DNA from 2 places in the Rhizobacter sp. P5_A1 genome. Region 1 is predicted to be linked to the other one. Evidence: predicted binding sites of a transcription regulator. Region 1 holds the regulator's gene; the other holds the start of a gene.
What was found. Region 1 encodes FliA, which starts transcription of late flagellar genes. Its sites were predicted from a motif close to CTAAAGTTTNNNNNNNNNNNGCCGNTA; they were not measured.
Positions count from the first base shown of each region.

Region 2: a site for FliA is predicted at 6,479-6,505, ahead of flgM (flagellar biosynthesis anti-sigma factor FlgM). Genes of this name have one in related genera too.

Region 1 is NZ_JBFUKR010000002.1:80,322-91,820, forward strand. Features, by position in the region: gene AC1DTW_RS02170 (class I SAM-dependent methyltransferase) at 1-635, opposite strand, end outside; gene AC1DTW_RS02175 (methyl-accepting chemotaxis protein) at 641-1,990, opposite strand; gene AC1DTW_RS02180 (RNA polymerase sigma factor FliA) at 2,005-2,718, opposite strand; gene AC1DTW_RS02185 (MinD/ParA family ATP-binding protein) at 2,736-3,527, opposite strand; gene flhF (flagellar biosynthesis GTPase FlhF) at 3,571-5,058, opposite strand; gene flhA (flagellar biosynthesis protein FlhA) at 5,055-7,139, opposite strand; gene AC1DTW_RS02200 (methyltransferase family protein) at 7,468-7,962, opposite strand; gene AC1DTW_RS02205 (alpha/beta hydrolase) at 8,068-9,057, opposite strand; gene AC1DTW_RS02210 (response regulator) at 9,350-11,499, opposite strand, start outside.
Region 2 is NZ_JBFUKR010000004.1:305,639-317,137, reverse strand. Features, by position in the region: gene AC1DTW_RS06625 (PEP-CTERM sorting domain-containing protein) at 1-247, shown strand, start outside; gene AC1DTW_RS06620 (hypothetical protein) at 219-584, opposite strand; gene AC1DTW_RS06615 (Spy/CpxP family protein refolding chaperone) at 755-1,345, shown strand; gene AC1DTW_RS06610 (response regulator) at 1,447-2,163, shown strand; gene AC1DTW_RS06605 (sensor histidine kinase) at 2,209-3,567, shown strand; gene AC1DTW_RS06600 (DUF3717 domain-containing protein) at 3,564-3,977, opposite strand; gene AC1DTW_RS06595 (pyridoxamine 5'-phosphate oxidase family protein) at 4,059-4,697, shown strand; gene AC1DTW_RS06590 (protease inhibitor I42 family protein) at 4,725-5,204, shown strand; gene AC1DTW_RS06585 (GNAT family N-acetyltransferase) at 5,213-5,695, shown strand; gene AC1DTW_RS06580 (hypothetical protein) at 5,708-6,085, opposite strand; gene flgM (flagellar biosynthesis anti-sigma factor FlgM) at 6,118-6,426, opposite strand; gene flgA (flagellar basal body P-ring formation chaperone FlgA) at 6,536-7,279, opposite strand; gene flgB (flagellar basal body rod protein FlgB) at 7,414-7,824, shown strand; gene flgC (flagellar basal body rod protein FlgC) at 7,836-8,255, shown strand; gene AC1DTW_RS06555 (flagellar hook assembly protein FlgD) at 8,282-8,929, shown strand; gene flgE (flagellar hook protein FlgE) at 8,988-10,247, shown strand; gene flgF (flagellar basal-body rod protein FlgF) at 10,273-10,998, shown strand; gene AC1DTW_RS06540 (GFA family protein) at 11,017-11,442, opposite strand; gene AC1DTW_RS06535 (hypothetical protein) at 11,477-11,499, opposite strand, start outside.

The DNA.
Region 1 (11,499 bases):
TCGAGGCTGACGAGCCACGCGCCGGGCCGCAATTCGCGCGTCGCCTTCTCGGCCGCGCGGTCCATGCTTTCGGGGCGCTGGAAGACGTAGACCAGGTCGTAGCCGGACCAGTCCGCGGCCCAGATGTCGCCGCGCCGCAGTGTCGCAAAGCGGCAGCGCCAGCCGCACAGCAGGCGCAGCGGCCAGCTCCATTCGAGGCCGTGCAACGCGGCGCCCGGGTACTCGCGGCGCAGCTCGCGCAGGCCGTCGCCGAGGCCGCAGCCGGCATCGAGCACGCGTGCGCCCGGCGCCAGCGGCGCGAGTTGCGCCAGGCCCTGCAGCGCACCGGCGGGCGTCGGGAACAACGGCGCATCGCGCCACGCATTGATGGGATAGACGAGCGCCAGCAGCACGAGCGGCAGCAGCCAGCCCCATGCCGGCAGCGCACCGGCGATGCCCGAGACCGCGAGCGACAACGGAAACCCGGCGGCGACGAAGAGGCGCCGCCATGGCGTGCTGCCGAGCACGCTGAGCGCGGCACCCAGCGCAACGGCCGCCGCGATCGCGACCGCGAGCGGCGCGTCGACCGAGCGCAGCAACGCGAACACGACCCAGCCGAGGGCCCAGGCCAGCAGGGCCGGCAGGGGCCAGATCATGGCCTTCAGAATTTGAACGCGAGGCGCAGGCCGCCCCAGTGCCGGCCGGTCACGCGGATCGGCGCGGCCGCTTCCTTCATCACGACGAAGCTGCCGCCGCCCATGTCGCGACGGTAGGTCTGGAGCAGGAACGGGCGCTCGTTGCGCGCCGAGGCCAGGCCGGTGCGGTCGTTGAAGATGCGACGGTAGCGGCTGTTCGCGCTGTCCCACGCGAGGTCGCCGCGCTGCGGCTGGTTGTACGTGCGGTTGTGCGTCGCGACATAGCCATTGCGGTCCACCGCGATGCAGAACACGACCTTCGGGCTCAGCGCCAGCATGCGCTCCTGCACCTGCGGAAAGAGCTTGTCGGCGAGCGCGACGAAGCGCGTCGTGTGTTGCGGCGGGTTCGTGTTCGGCATCGGCTGGTAGGCCTCGTCGAACAGGCTCGCGAGCGGGATCGCGGCGTTCGCGACCGCCTCCTCGAGCAGCGTGCCGATCTGCTGCGCCGCGGCGATCGCGGCGTCGATGTAGGGCGTGTCCTCGGTCTCGATGCCGCACTCGGCGACGAGCTCGATCAGGTGCTCCGAGACGCCGAGAAAGGCCTCGCTGCGCTTCATCGCGGCGCCGAGCGCCCGCCCGGTCTGGGCCATCTCGGCGGCGATGCCGACCATCTGCGAATCGAGCCCGGCGCAGATCGTGCGGCTCTGTTCGGCAGCCTGGATGATGCTCGTGACGGCGCCCTGCACATCGGCCAGCGCGGCATGGAACTCGCCACGCTGCGCGGCGTTTTCGTCGAAGCGGATCTCGCGCGCGAGCGCGTCGATGCGCTTGTCGAGCACGCCGACCGTGCGCATGATCTCCTTCGACGAGAACTCGACCTTGCCGGCCAGGTCCTTCACCGCATCGGCGACGACGCCGAAGCCGCGCCCGGCGTCGCCGGCGCGCTTCGCCTCGACCGACGCGTTGAACGCGACCAGCCTCGTCTGCAGCGCGATCTGCGAGATGCTCTCGGCCGCCTGCGCGACATCGCGCAAGGTCGAGACCACGTCGCCGACCTCGCGACCGACGCCTTCGACCGCGATACGCACGCGCTCGACGGCGCCGAGCCCGGCGGTCGAGACGCTGCCGATGCTGGCCTGTGCGCGATTGATGTCCTTGACCTGCGCCGTCAGCGCGGCCACCGCGACCACGCCGCGCTCCGACGCCTTGGTCGTGTCGTCGAGCAGCCCGCGCACCTCGGCGGATTCGCGGCCGATCGTCGAGGCCTGCTGGCCGATCGTGCGGATCGCCGCGTCCAGATCGGGCTGCGCGGTGAGCGTGACCGGGTCGACCGGGTCGATCGTCGCCTTCGGGGCCCGCTTCAGCGTCAGCAGCATCGGATGCTCCGGCGTCAGTAGGCGCGCAGCTTCACGCGCAGCCGCGCGATCGACTGGCTGTGCAGCTGGCAGACGCGCGATTCGGTCACCTTCAGCACCGCGGCGATTTCCTTCAGGTTCATGTCGTGCTCGTAGTACATGCTCATCACGTACTGCTCGCGCTCGGGCAGCACCTTGATCGCCTCGACCAGCGCCTCGCGCATGCGGTGGTCCTGCAGCTGCGCGAGCGGGTTGCTCTCCTCGTCGCCGACATGGCGGTCGAGGAAGTCGTTGTCACCCTCGTCGCCGGACATGTCCTCGAGGTAGACGAGCTGGGTGCCGCGCACCTTGCCGAGCAGTTCCTGGTATTCGGTCAGCGTCGTGCCCATCTCTTTCGCGATCTCGCTCTCGGCCGGCGCGCGGCCGAGCTTTTGTTCTAGCTTGTGCACCGCGGATTCGATCGTGCGCTGCTGCTTGCGGGTGCCGCGCGAGAGGTAGTCGTTGCCGCGCAGCTCGTCGAGCATCGCGCCGCGAATGCGCTGCGTCGCGAAGGTCTCGAACTGCACGCCCTGCGCGGCGTCGAAGCGGCTCAGCGCGTCGGCCAGGCCGATCATGCCGACCTGGATCAGGTCGTCGATCTCGACGTTGGCGGGCAGCTTCGCGATCATCTGGTGCGCGAGGCGGCGCACCAGCGGGCTGTACTGCTTCAAGGTCGAGTTCAGATCCAGCTGGCCTTTGGCGGTGTACATGGATTGCTCCGAAGAATTCAGTTGTGGGCCCATGCGAGCTCGGCTCCAGCGTTCGTGATCGGGTGCGGCGGCGCCGCGTGCAGTGCGTCGCCGTGCGCCGATCGCAGCTGCTCGCGCACCAGGCGGCGCAGTTCGGGGGTCGGCGCCTCGGTGGCATCGCAGGCCGGGTCGATCTGGACCCAGTCGCGCAGCACCGCGCCGAGAAAGTCGTCGGCGCAGGTGGCGATCTGCATCGCGATGCGCTCCGAGCGCGGCGAGTGCTTCGCGGCGCCGAGCAGCAGGTCGTGCACGACCAGGCCGGCGCGCTGCGTCAGCAGCTTCATCGCCGCATAGGCGTGGGTCACGCTCGCGGGCCGGTCGTCGGCGAGCAGCAAGGGACGTACGCGCTCCAGATCGGGGCTGCGTGCGAACAGCCGGCACAGGTCGGAGGCGCTGGCGTGCACCAGCACCACGTCGCACTGCGGCGCGGCCTCGATCGCCGCCTGCAGGAAGGCCGCGGTCGAGCCGGTCGAATCGACGAAGCGCAGCGGCAGGCCGCGCGCCGCGAGGTACGAGACCCGCGCCGACAGCGGCTCGACGCAGGCGGCGAGATCGAGCAGCGCCATCTCGCTGTGCGGGCTCGCGCGCTCGGCGGCGTCGACGACCAGCGTGTGCTTGCCGTGCTCGGCGAACGCGGTGCACAGGCGCTCCAGCATCACGCCGCCGAACGCGACGTTCGGGTTCGAGACGACGGGCAGCAGGCACACGCGCGAGTGGGCGAAGAGGCGGCGCAGGCCATCGGCCTGGTCGAGCGGAATGGAGCGTGACATGGGGGTGGTCGCGGCTGAAGAGCGGTTCATCGGCGCGTCGGAATCAGGCGTGCAGCGCGGGGCGCGCCGTGCGGGCGTCGGGGCGCGCGCTCTGGCCGAGCGGCGCGGTGAAAATCAGGCTGACGTCGCTCGCGTCGAGCTTGTAGGCGCTGCTGCCGCCGGCGCGCAGCGCCCGGTGCACCAGCGCGTTGGCCGACAGGCGATGCCAGTCTTCCGGCACGCGCTGGCCGTTCGCGACGCCGATCACCTTCAGCTTCATGCGAATCAGCGCGTCGAGCGCGGGCCCCAGCTTGACGGCCTCGTCCATCTTCGACAGCACGACGCCGGCGCACAGCGCGGCGTGGTACGAGATCATCACGTCCTCGATCGTCTCGCCCTGCGAGGCCGCGTTGATCACGAGCAGCTTCCTGATCGAGCGGTGGCTCAGCATGTCGAGCAGCTCGCGGGTGCGCGCATCGCGCTGCGCCATGCCGGCGGTGTCGATCAGCACCATCTTCTTGGCCGAGAGCAGCTCGAGCAGGTCTTCGAGCGAGGCCCGGTCGTGCGCGGTGTGCACCGGCACGCCGAGGATGCGGCCGTAGGCGCGCAGCTGTTCGTGCGCGCCGATCCGGTAGGCATCGAGCGTGATCAGGCCGAGGTTCGCGGCGCCGTACTTGGCGGCGAACGCCGCGGCGATCTTCGCGGTGGTGGTGGTCTTGCCGACCCCGGTCGCGCCGACCAGCGCGTAGACGCCGCCCTGGTCTTCGAGCGGGGCTTCGGCGTCGGCCGTCAGCAGGTTGCGTTCGAGCACGTTGGCGGCCCAGGTGGCCTCGTCGCTCACGTCCATCGGCAGGCTGTCGCCGATCTTGCGGATCAGCGCCGGCGAGAAGCCGCAGTCGAGCAGCTTCTGCGTCAGGCGTGCCTGCGCCGGCTGGCGATTCAGCTTCTCCATGAAGGCGAGCGCGCCGAAGCGCTCTTCGATCAGGCCCTTCATCGAGCGCAGTTCGCTCATCATGTCTTCCTGGTCGCGGCGCGACGCGGCGTGGTTCGCCGATGGCTCGGGCTGCAGGTCGGCGAGCGCCGGCGCGTAGCTCTGCGCGACCGGCGGTGCCTCGCGCAGCACCGGCGCTGCCGGCACGCTCATGCGCTGCTCGAGCACGCTGGCGCGCTCCGGCGCGGGCGCCGCCGCGACACGCGGCTCGTCGCGCGCCGGCGTCTGCGGCGAGGGCGATTCGGTGGTCATCGATGCCTGGCGACGGCGCAGCATGCGCTCGCGCACATAGTCCTGGAACGACAGCGTGCTCATCGACAGCTGGGCCACGTCGACATCGACCTCGCTGTGCACCGGCGCCGGCCTGGCGGGCGCCGCGGCGGCCGGCGTCTTGGCCGCCATGCGCTCGATCTGCTTCATGCCCTCGGGCGCCATCGCGAGCACCTCGACGCCATCGACCGACGGCTTGGTGGACAGCACGACCGCGTCCTCGCCCAGGGCCTGCCGCACCAGAACGAGTGCATCGCGCGAAGTGCGCGCAGTAAAGCGACGAACGTTCATGAGTGGGCTCCAATGATCGAACCGATGCGGATCGAATGCGTTTCAGGAATCTCGCTGTGGCCGAGCACGCGCAGACGTGGTGCGGCGCGCTTCAGCAGGCGCGCCATCGGCGCGCGGATCATGTCGGGCACCAGCAGGCAGGCCGGGTGGCCCAGGTCTTCCTGGCGCTTTGCGGAATCCGCGGCGCTCTTCGCGAGCGTCTCGGCCACGCCGGGGTCGAGCGCCGCGCCGTGCGGCGAATTGAGGGCCTGCGTGACGAGGCGCTCGAGCTCGGGTTCCAGCGCGATCACCTCGAGCTCGCGCACCGGCCCGTAGATCTGCTGCACGATGCTCGGCGCCAGGTGGATGCGGATGCGGCGCGCCAGTTCGGCCGGGTCGGTGACGGTCGCGGCGGTCTCGGCCAGGCTCTCGACGATCGAGCGCATGTCGCGGATGTGCACGCCTTCTTCGAGAAGAAGCTGCAGAACCTTTTGCAGTGCGGCGATGCCAACCATCTTGGGGACCACGTCTTCGATCAGTTTCGGGGCCAGCTTCGTCACGTGCTCGACGAGCTGCTGGGTCTCGACGCGGCCCAGCAATTTGGCCGCGTGAAGTTGCATCAAGTGTGAAAGATGCGTCGCCACGACGGTCGAGCAATCAACAACCGTAAATCCGGCCATTTGGGCCGACTCGCGCTGGCGCTCCTCGATCCAGACCGCCGGCAGCCCGAACGCCGGGTCGGTGGTGCGCGTGCCGATCAATTGCGTCGTCGCGCCACCCGGGTTGATCGCGAGCAGCATGCCGGGATAGGCCTCGCCTTCGCCGACGACCGCGCCGCGCAGGGTCAGGCGGTAGGCGCTGGGCTTGAGCTCGAGGTTGTCGCGGATGTGCACCGGCGGCGGCAGGAAGCCGACGTCCTGCGCGAACTTCTTGCGCACGCCCTTGATGCGGCCGAGCAGGTCGCCCTGGCGCGCCTTGTCGACCAGCGCGATGAGCCGGTAGCCGACCTCCAGGCCGAGCGTGTCGACCGGCATCAGGTCGTCCCAGGTCGCCTCGGGGTTGGCCTGCGCGGCCTCGGCCGGGCGCGGCGGCGGCGTCTCGGCGGCGCGCTTGTCGCGCTGGTGCATCCACCACGCCGCGTAGCCGAAGCCCGCCGCGAGCGACAGGAACACGACATTCGGCATGCCCGGGATCACGCCGAGCAGCGCAATCACGCCGCCGGTGATGCCCAGGGCCTTCGGCGAACTGAAGACCTGGGCCGCGATCTGGCTGCCGACGTCCTCGCCCTTGCCGACGCGCGAGACGACCATCGCCGCGGCGACCGAAATCAGCAGCGCCGGGATCTGCGCGACCAGCGCGTCGCCGACCGCGAGCAGGATGTAGCTGTTCGCCGCCTGCGCGGCGCTGAGGTCGTGCTGGGCGACGCCGATCACGAAGCCGCCGACGATGTTGATGAACAGGATCAGCAGGCCGGCCATCGCGTCGCCGCGCACGTACTTGCTGGCACCGTCCATCGAGCCGTAGAACTCGGCCTCGTCGCCGACCTCGGCGCGCCGGCGCTTCGCCTCCTTGTCGTCGATCAGGCCGGCGTTCAGGTCGGCGTCGATCGCCATCTGCTTGCCGGGCATCGCATCGAGCGTGAAGCGCGCGCCGACCTCGGCGATGCGCTCGGCACCCTTGGTCACGACGATGAAGTTGATGACCACCAGGATCGCGAACACGATCAGGCCGACCGCGAAGTTGCCGCCGATCAGGAAGTGGCCGAACGACTCGATCACCGCGCCCGCCGCGCCGGCGCCGGTGTGGCCCTCGAGCAGCACGACGCGGGTCGACGCGACGTTCAGCGACAGCCGCAGCAGCGTCGTCAGCAGGATCACCGACGGGAACGCCGCGAAGTCCAGCGGCTTGACCATGTAGGCCGCGACCATCATCACCATCAGCGCCATCGCGATGTTGAAGGTGAACAGCAGGTCGAGCGCGAACGGCGGCAACGGCAGCACCATCATCGCGAGGATCATCACGACGACCAGCGGCGCCGCCATCGAGCGGATCGCCTTCGCGTTCGGGCCGAGCCAGGCTTGCAACTGCTGCAACGGGTTCATGTCGGTCGGAAGCTCCGGAAGCGGGGTGGCGGGACGCACCGGGAGGTGCTGCGCCATTGTTCCGGGACGGCCCTGAAACTTGAGCCGGATAAGAGGGGTGAAGCGCAGCCACTTCGGCGCCTGGGCCGGGCGTGGTCGAGCCCGGAGACCGCTTGCCCGGCCCTGAACGTGCCGCGCGCGACGCGATTGCCGTGCGGATCGCGCAGCCAGTGCAGGCGATGCATCGGCCGGCCGCAACCGGATCAGCTGCGGGCCCAGCAGCGCCGGTCTCGGATAGTGGTAGCGGCTGCGATGCTGGACGACGACGCGCACGCAGCGTTCTTATCACCTACCCGCGCCATGGGGTGATGCGCGGTAACCATCGCCTCACGTTCGCCCGGTAGCGCTTGTACTCGTCGGCGAACTGCTCGCCCAGCGCAGGCTCTTCGTAGGCGACAACGAACAAGAAGAATCCGGCCCACACGATCGCGCCGTACTCCAGCACCGTGACGCTCCCGAACAGGAGGCCCTGGCCGGCGATCAACGCCGTGACTGCGACGTACATCGGATTGCGGACGTAGCGATAGAACCCGGTGACGACGAGGCGCTTGGGAGGCATCACGGGCGCCGGTGTGCCGAGGCCCTGCAACGCGAAGCGAGCGAACGAATCGAGCAAGATGGGCAACCCGGCGACGATCAGGGCGGCGCCGAGCACGCGCGCGCTCGGGAATAGCGGAGGCGCGAAGTGCCAGTGCGTGAGGTACCAAGGGACGTACACGGCGAGCGTGCCCGGAGCGATGACCAGGAAGATCGCGGAACCGATGATCGCGGCGGCGCGCTGCACGATAGGAGCCTACTCAACGCCGCCGCGAATCGTGCGGATTGGGCGAGCGCTGGCGTCGCGTGACGTCTCGCGAGCAATGACTCGGGATGTGGCTTTCAGGACCGCTCAAACCGTCTTCGCCAGCCACGCCAACACCTCGCGCTGGACCTCGTCGCGGTTGGTCTCGTTCAGCAACTCGTGCCGCGCACCCGTGTAGTAGCGGGTCTCGATGCGCGACATCCCGAGCGCCTGGTAGCGCGCCACGAGGCGCCGCGTACCGACGAGGTTCTCGCCCACCGGGTCGAGCTCGCCCTGGATCACCAGCACCGGCAAGGGCTTGGGAATGCGCGCCTCGAGTGCCGGGTCGCGCATGCGCGCGAGGCCGACGAAGATGTCGCGCGCCAGCTCGTTGCTGAAGGCGAAGCCGCACAGCGGATCGTCGACGTACTTCTTCACTTCGGAAGAATCGCGGCTCAACCACTCGAAGCCTGTGGGGCCGCCGAAGGGCTTGTTGTAGTCCTTGAAGAGGCCCGCCCATACCGCCGAGTCGCCGAGCGGCTCCTTGCGCACCGCGTCGTTGAGCAGATCGATCAGCTGCGGCGGCACCCCCGGACGGTACGACGTGCCGCTCAGCACCAGCGCGTCGAGCAGATCGCTGCGGCGCTCGATGTAGTCCTGCGCCATGAACGAGCCGAGGCTGTGGCCGAACAGCACGAGCTTGGCACCGGGATGCGCGGCGCGCAGGCGCTGCGTGAAGGCGATTTCGTCTTCGACCATCCGGTTCCAGGCATCGGGGCCGGCATCGCCGGTGCGGCCCGAGCGCAGCCGCGTGCGGCCGTGACCGCGATGGTCGGTGCCGTAGACCGCATAGCCGCTCGCAACGGCCGCCTGCGCGAAACGATCGTAGCGGCTGGCGTGCTCGGCTGCGCCGTGCACGATCTGCAGCACTGCCTTCGGTGCCGCGCCGGCCGATACCCAACGCCGGTAGTGGATAGCGGTGCCGTCGCCGGCGGAGAACTGCTGCCAGTCAGCAGCCGGCGCCGCTGGTGTGGCACAGCCGCCGAGGGCGGCGCTGGCGGCAAAGGCGAACATCACGTCGCGGCGATTGAGGTGCACGGCCGTCTCCTCGTCTCGTTGGGGCTCGGCTCGAGGCCGGCGCGGTGCAGTATAGGAGTGGGATCGGCGCGGGAACCCTGGGGCACTCGACCTTCGTCAGCCCTTGTCGAACCGTGCTGCGAACGAGCCGGACCAAGAAGCGGTCGTTGGCGAAAGCACGCATCGGGATCGAGCCCAATCGGGTCGCTGGACAGCGACAGCCCCACGCTCTCATTTCGAACTCTTCGGGCCCCAAGTTGGCGAGGCAGGCTCTCGTGCCTCACGCCAGCAGCACGCACAGTACGATGCTTCGCTAAGAAGCGCGGAGAAGAGGAACTGCACCGGCTCGCGCCGACCCGGCCTCGAGCGAGCGCAAGCCGGCGATCACAGGGTCGAGATGCTCGACCACCGTCGCGAGCAGCGCGTCGATTTCCGCCGGGCCTGCGCCGTTGGAGCAGGCGTGTTCCAGCACCCCAGCGGCCTCGCGGACGGCCGTCGCCCCCAGGGTGCCGGACGCGCTCCTCAGGTCGTGCGCCAACCGCGTGGCTGTGACCATGTCGTGCGCCGCACGGGCAGCGCCGAAACGGGCCGCGAAGCTGGCTTCCCGGTCTCGGAACATGCACAACAGGCGCCGATAGAGTTGCTCGTCGCCCATCACGCCGGCGAGCGCGACGGCGCTCTCGATGCCCGGGAAACCCTTGCTCGCCGCCGTGCCAGGTCGGATCCAGCGCGCCAGCGTGGCGAACATCTCGGTTACGTTGATCGGCTTGGCAATGTGGTCGTTCATACCGGCCGCCAGCACCTTTTCGCGGTCGCCGACCATCGCGTTTGCAGTCATCGCAATGATCGGCAGATCGCGCCACTTCGGGTCGCTGCGCAACTCGCGCGTGGCTGCATAACCGTCCATGACAGGCATCTGGCAGTCCATTAGCACCGCGTCGAAGCGTTCGCGCGCCAGCATGTCGATGGCCTCGCGACCGTTGTTGGCGACCCGAACCACGATTTGCGCGCGGCCCAGGAGGTCACGCGCCAGCTCCTGGTTGAACGGGTTGTCCTCAACCAGCAGAACATGCACGCCGGCCAGGACGGCGCGGTTGCTCTCCAACTCTTCTTCGCGTAGATCACCTCGCAAGGCATGCTGCCGCGGCTGACCGATCGCCTGCAGGCAGGCATCCAGCAGCGTCGAAGGCGTCACCGGTTTGGTCAGGGTTGCCGCTACGGTAAGCTGTTCGGCCGCCAGCCTGCGCGCCATTTCATCGCGGGAGAAGGCGGTGAGCATCAGCACGGTGGGCGGCGGGTGCGCCAGCGGCATGCAGGCCAACTGCCTTGCACAGTCAAGACCATTCATGCCCGGCATCTTCCAGTCGAGCAAGAGCAGGTCGAAGGGCTCGTGGCGCGCATCCGCCGCCACGACCGCCTGGATGGCTTCGTGGCCACCGTTGGCCGCCGACGCGCGCAGCCCGAGCGAGTCAGCCATGTGCACCAGCGCCTCGCGTGCGGCATCGTTGTCGTCGACGACGAGCACTCGGGCGCCATGCAGGCCACAGTTGGACGAAGCCGCGTCGTTGGCAGCGCATTCAGGTCCGAGGCCGAAGCTCGCGCTGAAGTGGAACCGGCTTCCGCGCCCCGGTGCGCTGTCGACGCCGAGTTCTCCGTCCATCATGCGCACCAGGTGGTGGCTGATCGCCAGGCCCAGCCCGGTGCCGCCGAATCGGCGGCTCGTCGACGAGTCGGCCTGCGAGAACGGCTTGAAAAGCCGCTGTTGCTCTTCAGGCGTGATGCCAATGCCGGTGTCGCGTACCTCGAAGCGCAGGCGCACCGAGGTTGCGTCGCGCGCGACCACCTCGACCGCGACGATGACCTCACCCCGTTCGGTGAACTTGACCGCGTTGTTGCCCAGGTTGATCAGCACCTGCCCCAGCCGCGAGGGATCGCCCACCAGCGCGTTGGGCAGATCCGGCGGCAGCGCGAACACCAGCTCCAGGCCCTTCTCCTCCGCGTTCATGCCGACCAGGTTCGCGAGGTCGTCCATCACGCTGCCGAGGCCGAATGTCAGGACCTCCATGTCGAGCCTGCCGGCTTCGATCTTGGAGAAATCGAGGATGTCGTTGATGATGCCCAGGAGCGCCTCGGCCGACGCGTGCACCTTCTGGATGTAGTTGTGCTGCTGCGGGCTCAGCTCGCTCTGCAGGGCCAGGTACGACATGCCGAGGATCGCATTCATCGGCGTGCGGATCTCGTGGCTCATGTTCGCCAGGAATTCGCTCTTGGCCTGGTTCGCAACCTCGGCCCGATTCATCGCATCGCCCAGTTCCGCGGTACGCTCACGCACCGCCTCTTCCAAATGATCGCGATGGCTGCGCAAGTCCTCCAGTGTCTGCTTGCGTGACGTGATGTCGGTGATCAGCCCGTCGAATCCGGCCGGTGCGCTGCCATCTGGACGGGCGTCGCCTTGCTGCCACG
Region 2 (11,499 bases), on a different contig from region 1:
GCTCGACGCGAGCACACTGCGTTTCGATGCGGCGGCCCCGCCTCAGTTCGGCACCAGCTTCGCGAGCTCGAGCGCCGCGATGCGCATCGCTGTCGATGTGGGCCAGGTCGTGTTCCGGACCACAGCGGTGCCGGAGCCCGGGACCTGCGCGCTGATGCTCGCCGGCCTGGGTGCCGTCGGCTTGGCGGCGCGCCGGGGGTTCAGGCCACCACGCTCGCTCAGGGGCAGACCTCCATCCGCCGCGTGACGCCGCGGACCACCTCGTCGCTGAACCAGAAGAAATAGCTCGTCACGGTGACGACGGCGCTGTCCTTCGTGCGCGTCTTGTATTCCACCGGCACGACCCAGCCGACGTAGCCGCCGTTGTTGGCGCCCATCGGGCAGGCGCCGCGCTGCGGCGTGCCGATCACGAGTTCGCGGCTCGGGTCGATGGCCCTCGCGGTCGCGTCGAAATAGTTCGTGATCGCCGACTCGTGGTGGCGCGGCGGGATCGAGCGCACGACCGTCTGCCGAGGGGCGGGGCTGCTGGCGCATCCAGCGATCACGAGGCATGCGCCCAGGAGGGCTGCGGCGTTCTTCTTCATGGCGGGTCCCTGAGGTGATGCGTGGGCGGGAGTTTGCCAGTTTGTCGGCCGCGAATCACGTCCTGCCACGGCATCCCTTCACAGATCTTTACGGCGCAGCCAAGCCGTCTTCACCCCGGCTGCACATCATCCGTCCCGCGGGTGATCTGCCCGATCGATCGGAGACTTCGATGCGTGATGTGAAGGCGGTACCCGCGCCGCGGCAGGGTTCTGGGCTCGCGATGCGGCTCATGGCGGTCAGCGTTCTCTTCGTCGCGATTGCCGGCGCCGCGTTCTCGGTGCACGCGCAGGGGCACCCGGGCGCCGGCGGCCCGGGCGGTCACGGCGGCCACGCGATGATGATGTTCGGCGGCTCTCCCGAGCACGTCGGCCGCGCCGTCGATCACATGCTCGATGGCCTGAACGCAAGCGCGGCCCAGCGCAGCCAGATCAAGCAGATCGCGATCGCCGCGGCGACCGACCTGAAGGCCCAGCGCGATGCCGGCCGCGAGCTGCACGAGAAGGGCATGCAGATCTTCGCGGCGCCGAGCGTCGATGCCGGCGCCGCCCAAACGCTGCGCCAGCAGATGCTCGCGCAGCACGACCAGGCCAGCAAGCGCATGCTGCAGGCGATGCTCGATGTCGCGAAGGTGCTGACGCCCGAGCAGCGTGCCAAGCTCGGCGAACGCATGAAGGAGCGCCAGGCGATGATGAAAGATCGCATGCAGCGCATGCAGCACGAGCGCAGCCCGCGCGGCGAAGCCCCGGCACCGGCGAAATGATGCGTGCCAAGGCTATGCTTGCCCCCGGTAGCGGCCTGGCCGCACTCGCCCTTCAAAGCGCCGTGATGACCGCTTCGCACCTGCCCACTGCCTCTCATGCCATGTCCGCTCGCCTGCTGCTGATCGACGACGACACCCGCCTCGCGTCGATGGTCGGCGACTACCTGCGTGGTGCCGGCTTCGAGGTCGAGACCGCCGGTTCGCTCGCGGCGGGCCGCGAGCGCCTCGCGGCCGACCACTTCGATGCGCTCGTGCTCGACCTGATGCTGCCCGATGGCGACGGCCTCGACCTGTGCCGCGAGTTGCGCGCCGATGCGCGCCACCGCCACTTGCCGCTGCTGATGCTGACCGCGCGCGGCGAGCCGATGGACCGCATCGTCGGCCTCGAGCTCGGCGCCGATGACTACCTGCCCAAGCCCTTCGAACCGCGCGAGCTGCTGGCCCGCGTGAAGGCCTTGCTGCGCCGCGCCTCGCCGCCGCCGGCCAGCGACGACGTGCTGCGCTTCGGGCGCCTCGAGGTCGATCTCGGCGCGCGCGTGGCACGGCTCGACGGCGCCATCTGCGACCTGACCGGCCACCAGTTCGACCTGCTCGTCGTGCTCGCGCAAAGCCCCGGTCGCGTGCTCTCGCGCGACCAGATCATGGATTCGCTGAAGGGCCACCCGCTCGAGGCCTTCGACCGCTCGATCGACGTGCACATCTCGCGCATCCGGGCCGTGATCGAAGACGACCCGAAGCTGCCGCGCCGCGTGCTCACGGTGCGCGGTGCCGGCTACGTGTTCGCGCGCAAGCAGGACGCCGACGAGAGCAGTGCGTAGCGGCGCCGGCGGGGCGGCGCGCCGCGGTGCCGTCATGATCCGCGCATGAAGAACCTGTACCTGCGCATCTACGCCACCGTCGTGGTGGTGTTGCTGCTGTTCGCCGGCGCGTCGGGCTGGGTCTTTCAGCGCCACATGGAGCAGGAGCGCGTTCGCGCCGAGTCGGTGTTGACCGAGCGCATGAGCGCCTGGGCCGAGCTGATCCAGCGTTCGCTGCCCGGCCACGACCAGCCGGCCGACGACCAGGCCGCTGCGCTGCGCGAATGGTCGCTGCGCCTGCGCCTGCCGCTGGCACTCGACAGCGACAACGGCGTGCGCATCGCGCAATCCGATTCGTTCGCACGCCGTCAGGCCGAGGGTCCGGCGCGCGCGCTCGCGGTGCGGCTCGAAGACGGGCGCACGCTGTGGATCATGCGTCCGGGGCTGATCCGCCAGAGCCGCCTTGGCCTCGCCGGCCCGCCGGGTGCGCATCCGGGCGGGGACGGGCCGGGTGGCCCCGGCAACGGCCCGCCGTTCCTGCCGTTCATGCCGCCGGCCTGGCAGCAGGGGCTCGGGCTGGTCGTCGTGCTGGTGATCCTGTTCATCGCGGTGGCGGCCGGCGCCTACCCGGTCGTGCGGCGGCTGACGCGGCGCCTGGAGGCGCTGAAGCAGGGCGTCGAGCAGTTCGGTGCCGGCCAGTTGCACCATCGGGTTCGCGTCACCGGGCACGACGAGGTCGCCGCCGTCGCATCGAGCTTCAACGTGGCCGCGGCGCGCGTCGAGGCGCTGGTGCGATCGCACCAGTCGCTGCTGGCGAACGCGAGCCATGAGCTGCGCTCGCCGCTGGCGCGCATGAAGATGGCGGTGTCGATGCTCGAAGACGCGCCGCCCGTGCAGCGCCAACGGCTCAAGCGTGAGATCGACACCAACGTCGCCGAGCTCGATGCGCTGGTCGAAGAGGTGCTGCTCGCGAGCCGCCTCGATGCGGCGCCGACGCCCGAACGCAACGAGCGCGTCGAGTTGCTCGGGATGGTGGCCGAAGAGGCAGCCCGCATCGATGCCGCGGTCGACGGCACACCGACCACCGTGGTCGGCGAAGACCGGCTGCTGCGCCGTGCGCTGCGCAACCTGCTCGAGAACGCGCAGCGCTACGGCGGGCACGAGGTCGACGTGGTCGTCGAGGCGCACGCCGGCCGTGCCGAGATCCGCGTCTGCGACCGCGGGCCCGGGGTGCCCGAGGCGATGCGCGAGCGCATCTTCGAATCGTTCTTCCGGCTGCCGGGGCACGCCGAGCAGGCCGGCGGCGTCGGCCTCGGCCTGAGCCTCGTGAAGCAGATCGCCGAGCGCCACGGCGGCAGCGTGCGCTGCGACGGGCGCGATGGCGGCGGCAGCTGCTTCGTGCTGTCGCTGCCGCTGGCGGCTTAGGCCTGCTCGGGCGCCGCGCGCTCGGCGTACCTGTTGAAGCGCCAGGCGCTGCCGTCCATCGTGATGCGACGCCAGGTCCGGCGCTTCTCGGCCGGCGTCATGGCCGGCCAGTGCTGGACCTCGTCGAAGGTGCGGCCACAGCCCTTGCAGACCGCGTCGCCCTGGCTGGTCGAGCAGATCGCGATGCACGGCGCGTCGGGCGTGCTCGCGTACCAGGCGAGCCAGGCGTCGCGGGCGGGGGCGGGCATGGTCGCCTCGTCGCACTCGACCTCGTGGTAGTACACCATCAGCGCATACACGGTCGCCAGCGCACGCACCTCGGCGCAGGCGGTGATGCCGTCGGGCGACGGCGCACGCTCGCGCCACCAGTTGATGGCGGATTCGATGTCGGTGATGTGCAGGGCAGTCATGGCAACGGTGCCGGCGCGCGGACCGGGGGGCGCCAAGGATAGCGCGGCGGCGCGCGGTGCAAACTTTGATACCCTTTGCCGATGACCACGACACCCCCGACACTGCCCGAGCACCGCATCGACGACCTTGCGACGCTCGCCGCGCTCTACGGCGAGCCGGGCGCGGCCTCGGTCCGCAAGGAGGTCGATCATCTGCACCCGCACTACCGTGCGATCGTCGAGGCGGCGCCGTTCGCGGTGCTCGCCACCGCCGGGCCCGAAGGGCTCGACGCCTCCCCGCGCGGCGACGCGCCGGGCTTCGTCGTCGTCGAGGACGAACGCACGCTGCTGCTGCCCGACCGGCGCGGCAACAACCGCGCCGACAGCCTGCGCAACGTGATCCGCGACCCGCGCGTCGCGCTGCTGTTCATGGTGCCGGGGATGGGCGAGACCTTGCGTGTCAACGGCCGTGCGCACATCAGCGTCGCGCCCGATCTGCTCGCGCGCTTCGAGGTCGAAGGCAAGCGGCCGCGCTCGATACTCGTGATCGCCATCGAGACCGTGTATTTCCAGTGTTCGCGGGCGATCGTGCGCGCGGCGTTGTGGGATGCCTCGCGCCATGTCGCCCGTGATCGCCTGCCGTCGCCCGGCACGATTCTCGCGGCGCTGACGCAGGCGCAGATCGACGGCGCGGCCTACGACCGCGATCTGCCCGGCCGGCTCAAGACCAGCCTCTATTGACGTGCCCCTATCGAGACTTCCGACCGCATGACCAACGAACGAATGACGAAGACCTTGCGCCGGTCGAGCCGCGGCCTCGCAGCGGCCGTGGCGCTCGCACTGCTCGGCGCGTGCGCGAGCGCCGACAAGCCGAAGCCGGTGGTCGTGCGCAGCGTGGTCCAGGCGCCTGGCAAGGCGACGGTCACCGTGTCCGAGCTCAACGACGGCGCGAGTGTCGTGCTCGAGGCGGCGCAGGAGTTGCGCGTCGATCTGCCGAGCTCGGCATGGGCGGTCGCGAACAACCTCGAGTGGTCGGTCGTCGATCTGAACCCGGGCGTGCTGAACGTGCTCGGGTCGCGCTTCGAGCGCGGTCAGCGTGACAGCAACCCCGCCGAGGCCGGCGGCACGACGGTGTGGCGTCTGAAGCCGCAGGCAGCCGGCCGCGTCAACCTGAAGTTCGCGCTGCGGCGCCCGCACAGCCTGAACCCGGCGACGCAGACGGTGGGCTTCGACGTCACCGTCAAGTAGCGCGCGAGATGGGCGCAGCCCCCACCCTTCGGCTCGCGACGCAGCATGATGCGCCGGCGATCGCGACGCTGTCGCGCGATCGCGTCGAGCACGGCCTCGGCTGGAGCTGGACCGCACCGCGCGTGCGGCGCAGCCTCCGCGATCGGGCGACGAACGTCGTCGTCGCGGTCGATGAAGCGCGGCATGTGCTCGGGTTCGGCATCATGAAATACCACGACGACGAGGCGCACCTGCTGCTGCTCGCGGTGCGCGCCGATGCGAGCCGGCGCGGCATCGGCAGTGCGCTGGTCGGCTGGCTCGAGCGTTCGGCGCTGGTCGCCGGCGTCGGGCAGGTGTACCTGGAGGCGCGGCTGACGAACGGCACGGCGCGCGCGTTCTATGCGCGGCTCGGCTACCGCGAGATCCAGACGCTGCCCGGCTACTACCAGGGCCGCGAGGCCTGCGTCAGATTGGCGAAGGATTTGTGGCTGACCCCGGTCGAGCCGGGCTAGGAGCCTGGGAAGTCAGGCCAGCACCGACCCGCCGCGCGCGGCACGATCGGCGCTGCCGAGGGTCGAGTACAGCGCTGCGCTGTCGCGCGGCATCAGCACGTCGATCGCGCGATCGAGCGCGGCGGTGGCGCGCGCCAGCGATTCGCGTTGCGCGGCGACCTGGCCGCTGGTGTTGGCCAGGCGATGGCGCAGGGCCGGCGGCACGGAGCCGCGACGCGCGGCCAGCGCGAATTGATCGACCGCCGTCGCGAGCGCGCGGTGCAACTCGGTGGCATGCAGATCGATGCCCACGGTGTCGCGCACGCACAGCGCCATGCCCAATGCGCTGAGCCGATGTTCGACGGCGGCGAGGGCGGTTTCGAGTTCGGTTTCGGGGACCAGGGAGGACATGGGAGTTCGGGCCCGTGGTGAAGAAGTAGGGTTCAGGATTGGACCTTGCCCAGCAGCTCCTGCGCGTTCGAGATCAGCTTGTCGGCAATCGCCTCGGCGTTGATCTTGAAGGTGCCGTCGTCGATGGCCTTGGCGATCCGGGCGACCTTCTCGGCGTCGAACTCGGCGGTCGCGCCGCCGGTCAGCAGCGTCGAGGCGGTGTTCGAGAGCTCGATCTTCGCGCTCGCATCGGCCTGTGCCGGGATGGCGGCCGCGGCCTGCGCCGAGCCGTTCGCGGCGGCGGGCGTGCCGTTGCCGACCACCACCGGTGCGGGTTTGTCTGCGGGATTGCCGATCTTCATGGTGCTCTCCAAGGGCCAGGGCGCCTGCCCGGACCGTTCAATGTGCACCTTGTATCGGCCCGGGACTGGGCGACTTTAGAGTTTTCTGAGCGTTCCAGGAAAAGATGGTTCACAAAGCGAGTTCCACCCGGCGCTCGCCGATCGGCTGGCCGGTCAGTACTCGCCCACTTTCGGTGCGCACCCGCACCGGCTGGCCCTCGATGCCGGGATTCAGCGCCTGCCCTTCGCCGGCGACGCTGAAGCCGTTGCCCTGGGCCAGCACGGTCACGGTCTCGCCGGCGGCGAACCACTGGCGCGCCTTCAGGTGCGACTGGCGCAGGCCCTGGCCGGCCTTGAGCGGCCGGGCCAGCACGCGCCCGAGCGCGAGTTCGGTCTTCGCGATGGGCGCGGAGCTGTCTTCGGCGAGGTCGATCTCGCCCGGCGCCAGGTCGGCGGCGCTCAGCACACTGCCGGCCGCGACGCCGCTGGTTGCGACCAGCGCGTTGCCGAACACCTTCACGGTGACCGGCAGGTAGACATTCCACTTGCTCGGCCCCTGCAGGCAGCGCAGGCCGATCCGGCTCTTGCCCCACAGGCGCATGCCGTCTGGCACATAGGGTTCGATGCGCTGGCACGGCGCGAGGTGCAGGCGCGGGTCGAGCTGGCCGACCGTGACTTCGACGCGCGGTGCGCCCGGCGCGCCGGCATGGCTGCCGTCGAGCGCGAGCTGCCGCACCTGCTGTTCGAGGTTGGCGGCCTGTGGCGCGCCGGAGGCGTCGGCGGCCTGCGCGAACGCGGCGCCATGCCAGCCGCCGCACAGCAGTGCCGCGGCGACGAAGGCGACGAGCACGAAGCAGGCGGGCCGGGTGTCCATCACCGCACTGTAGGGGCGCGGGCCGCGCCGCATGGCCGCGAATTGGGCGGTGAACCGGCCGCTATTCCCGCTTACGTTTTGCAACCCGCTGACCACAATCCGCTCACATCGCCAATTCCGCGACGAGGTACCGCATGCTGAACCGACTCACCGACACGCTCGATTTCCAGGCCCAGGCCCTGAGTCTGCGCTCGGAGCGCCAACGCCTGATCGCCAGCAACATCGCGAACGCCGACACGCCGGGCTACGTGGCCCGCGAGATGAACTTCGCACAGGCGCTGAAGGAGGCGACCGGCGCCGGCCAGCCGGCCACGACGCTGACCGCGAGCCAGCCCGGCCACATCGGCGCCAACGCGGCCACGAGCGGCACGAGCCTCAGCACCTTGCAGTACGCAGCGCCGAGCCAGACGAACCTCGACCGCAACACCGTCGACATGGACCGCGAGCGCGCCAGCTTCGCCGACAACACCGTGAAGTACGAGGCGACGCTGCGCTTCATCAACGCGAACGTGAAGATGACGTTGAGCGCCATCACCGGCCAATGAAGGAGTTCTGAATGAGCATGATGAACATCTTCAACGTGTCTGGGTCTGCGGCGAGCGCGCAGAGCCAGCGCCTGAACGTCGTCGCGAGCAACCTCGCGAACGCCGACACCGTTGCCGGCCCCGACGGGCAGGCCTACAAGGCGCGTCAGGTCACGTTCCAGACCCAGCTGATGGGCGCGAACGCGAACGACCCGACCGCTGCCGGCGTCAAGGTCAGCACGATCAGCGAAGACCAGACCGCGGGCCGGCGCGTGCACGACCCGAAGCACCCGAGCGCGGACGCCGACGGCTACGTGACCTACAGCAACGTCAACGCGGTCGAGGAGATGGTCAACATGATCTCGGCCTCGCGCTCGTACCAGAACAACATCGAAGTCATGAACACGGCGAAGAGCCTGTTGCTCAAGACCTTGCAGATGGGCCAGTCGTAAGACGCGCCCGCCACTGAGGAACGCACATGGCCATTTCCGCCGCCACCCTGAGCAACATCAACGGCACGAGCAGCGCCGCGACCAGCGCTGCCGACGATCCCGGCAGCCAGGACCGATTCCTCAAGCTGCTCGTGACGCAGCTGCAGAACCAGGACCCGCTCAGCCCGATGGACAACGCGCAGCTGACGAGCCAGATCGCGCAGATCAACACCGTGACCGGCATCGCGACGCTGAACACCAGCGTGCAGGGCCTGTCGAGCCAGTTCCTGCAGATGCAGACGCTGCAGGGCGCCTCGCTGGTCGGCAAGAGCGTGATCGTGCCGGGCAACAAGATCGACATCGCCGATGGCGTCGGCCAGGGCGGCTTCGAGCTGACGACGCCGGCCGACGCGGTGAAGGTCGAGGTGCTGAGCGCCGCCGGCCAGGTCGTCGACACGCTGAACCTCGGCGCGCAGAGCAGCGGCGTGCATGGCTTCGACTGGGTCGCGGGCAGCTACGACAACACCAGCAACCTGACGTTCCGCATCACGGCGACGAGCGGCAGCACCGCGCTCGAGAGCACCGCGCTGATGCGCGACACGGTCAACGCCGTCAGCACTTCGGGCAGCGCGCTGCAGCTCGAGCTGGCGCGCACCGGCACGGTCGCCTACAGCACGGTCAAGGCGATCAACTGACCGCGCAGCGCGCGCAGAAGAACCCACCGCATCCACACGAAGCAACCAAGGAATCCCCATGAGCTTCCAGCAAGGTCTCTCCGGTCTGAACGCGTCGAGCAAGAACCTCGAGGTCATCGGCAACAACGTCGCCAACGCCAACACGATCGGCGCGAAGGCGTCGCGCGCGGAGTTCGGCGACATGTACGCGAGCGCGATCAACGGCACCAGCATCGGCATCGGCGTGAACCTGCAGGCGGTCACGCAGCAGTTCACGCAGGGCAACATCAGCACCACCGACAACCCGCTCGATCTGGCGATCAACGGCAACGGCTTCTTCGAGGTCAGCAACGGCTCGCAGACGCTGTACACGCGCAACGGCCAGTTCCAGGCCGACAAGGATGGCTTCCTGACCACCAACACCGGGCTCAAGCTGGTCGGCTACCCGGCCTCGGCTGGCGGCACGATCCAGCCCGGCGCCGCGGTGCCGCTGCAGCTGCCGACCGGCGGCGTCGCGCCGAACCCGACCAGCGAGGTCAAGATCGAGATGAACCTCGACGCGCGCAAGGCGACGACGCTGGCATCGCCGGTGCCCACGCCGCAGGTCGACTTCACGGACGCGACGACCTACAACGACGCGACCTCGGTGACGGTGTTCGACGCGAAGGGGCAGGACGTTGCGCTGACCTACTACTTCCAGAAGTCGGCGACCGACACCTGGAATGTCTACGCAACCGCGAACGGCGCTTCGGTCAGCGTCGACGGCGCTGGCAACCCGCTGCCGATCACGACGATCAGCTTCCCGAGCAACGGCGGCACGCCGACCGCGCCGCTGGGCACCGTGGCCTTCGATGTGCCTTCGACGACGAACGCGGCCGGCGCGACGACGCTGCCGATCACCGGCGTCGCGCTCGACCTGACCGGCGCAACCCAGTTCGGTTCCGGTTTCGGCGTGACCAGCATGGTGCAGGACGGCTACACCGCCGGCCAGCTGACCGGCGTGACCGTCGAGAAGAGCGGCATCGTGATGGCGACGTACTCGAACGGCCAGGCCAAGCCGGCCGGCCAGCTCGAACTCGCGACCTTCCGCAACCCGCAAGGCCTGACGCCGCTCGGCGGCAACCTGTGGGCGCGCAGCTTCGCCTCCGGCGACCCGACGGTCGGCACGCCGAGCAGCGGCAACATCGGTGCGCTGCAGGCCGGCGCGCTCGAAGAATCGAACACCGACCTGACCGGCGAGCTCGTCGACATGATCACCGCGCAACGCGTCTATCAGGCGAACGCGCAGACGATCAAGACGCAGGACCAGGTGCTGCAGACGCTCGTCAATCTGCGCTGACCGTTCGACTCACTGAGGGCTCGCGATGGACCGCATGATCTACCTGTCGATGTCGGGCGCGAAGGCGACGATGCAGCGCCAGGACACGCTGGCGAACAACATCGCGAATGTCTCGACGCCCGGCTTTCGTGCCGAGCTGCAGGCGTTCCGAGCGGTCCCGGTGCAGGGCAGCGGCGCCAGCACGCGCGTCTATGCACTCGAGACGACGACCGGCTACGACGCGAGCGCCGGCGCGGTCACCGCGACCGGCCGCAACCTCGACGTTGCGGTCAAGGGCAACAGCTGGCTCACGGTGCAGGCGCTCGACGGCACCGAGGCCTACACCCGCGGCGGCTCGCTCGAGGTCTCGAACGACGGCACGCTGACGACTCGCAGCGGCCTGCCGGTGCTCGGCGACGGCGGCCCGCTGCAGGTGCCGCCGAACGCGGTCGTCAGCATCGGCGCCGACGGCACCGTCAGCGCGAAGGGCAGCGACGGCAAGAACAGCGCGATCGGCAAGCTCAAGCTCGTGACGCCCGAGGCGCCGCTGAAGCGCGGCGACGACGGCTTGTTCCGCGGCGCGGATGGCGACCTGAGCGCCGACGACACCGCGCGCGTGCAGGACGGGGCGCTCGAAGGCTCGAACGTCAGCGCGGTCGAATCGATGGTCGCGATGATCTCGGCGGCGCGCCAGTTCGAGGCCCAGATGAAGATGATCCAGACCGCCGAGGCGGACGAGAAGGCCGCCTCGCAGCTGTTGAGCGCGAGCTGATCGCGCGCGTGTCCGGGTTCACTCGGCCAGCGTTTCGCCGGAACCCCCAACCTCCGTGGGCAAGTCCTTGAACTTCGGCAACCCGTCCCGCATGGCCAGAACCGATTCGGCATAGTGAACATGGAACGCTGGCTTGAAAGCCAGCTCGGGCAGCACGGCCACGTACACGTCCGTCAGCCCCATCGCGGGATGCTCGGTCAACAGGTGGCCGCCGCAGTCCTTGCACCACTTGCGATAGCTCCGCGGGGTCAGATTGAAGGTGCCGACCTTGTCCGCTCCGGCAGCGACCTTGACGGCTTCAGGCTTCCATAAGCTGAACGCATTCACGGGGCCGGCCGACCAACGTCGACACGATTCGCAGTGGCAGTAGCCCATGACTTCGGGCTCGCCGGTCACATTCAGCTTCACGCTGCCGCAGAAGCAGCTCCCCTCGTAACTGGCCATGTTGTCCTCACATTGGGTTGGTTGTCACTCGTCGTCATCGCGGTGACCTTGTTCGGC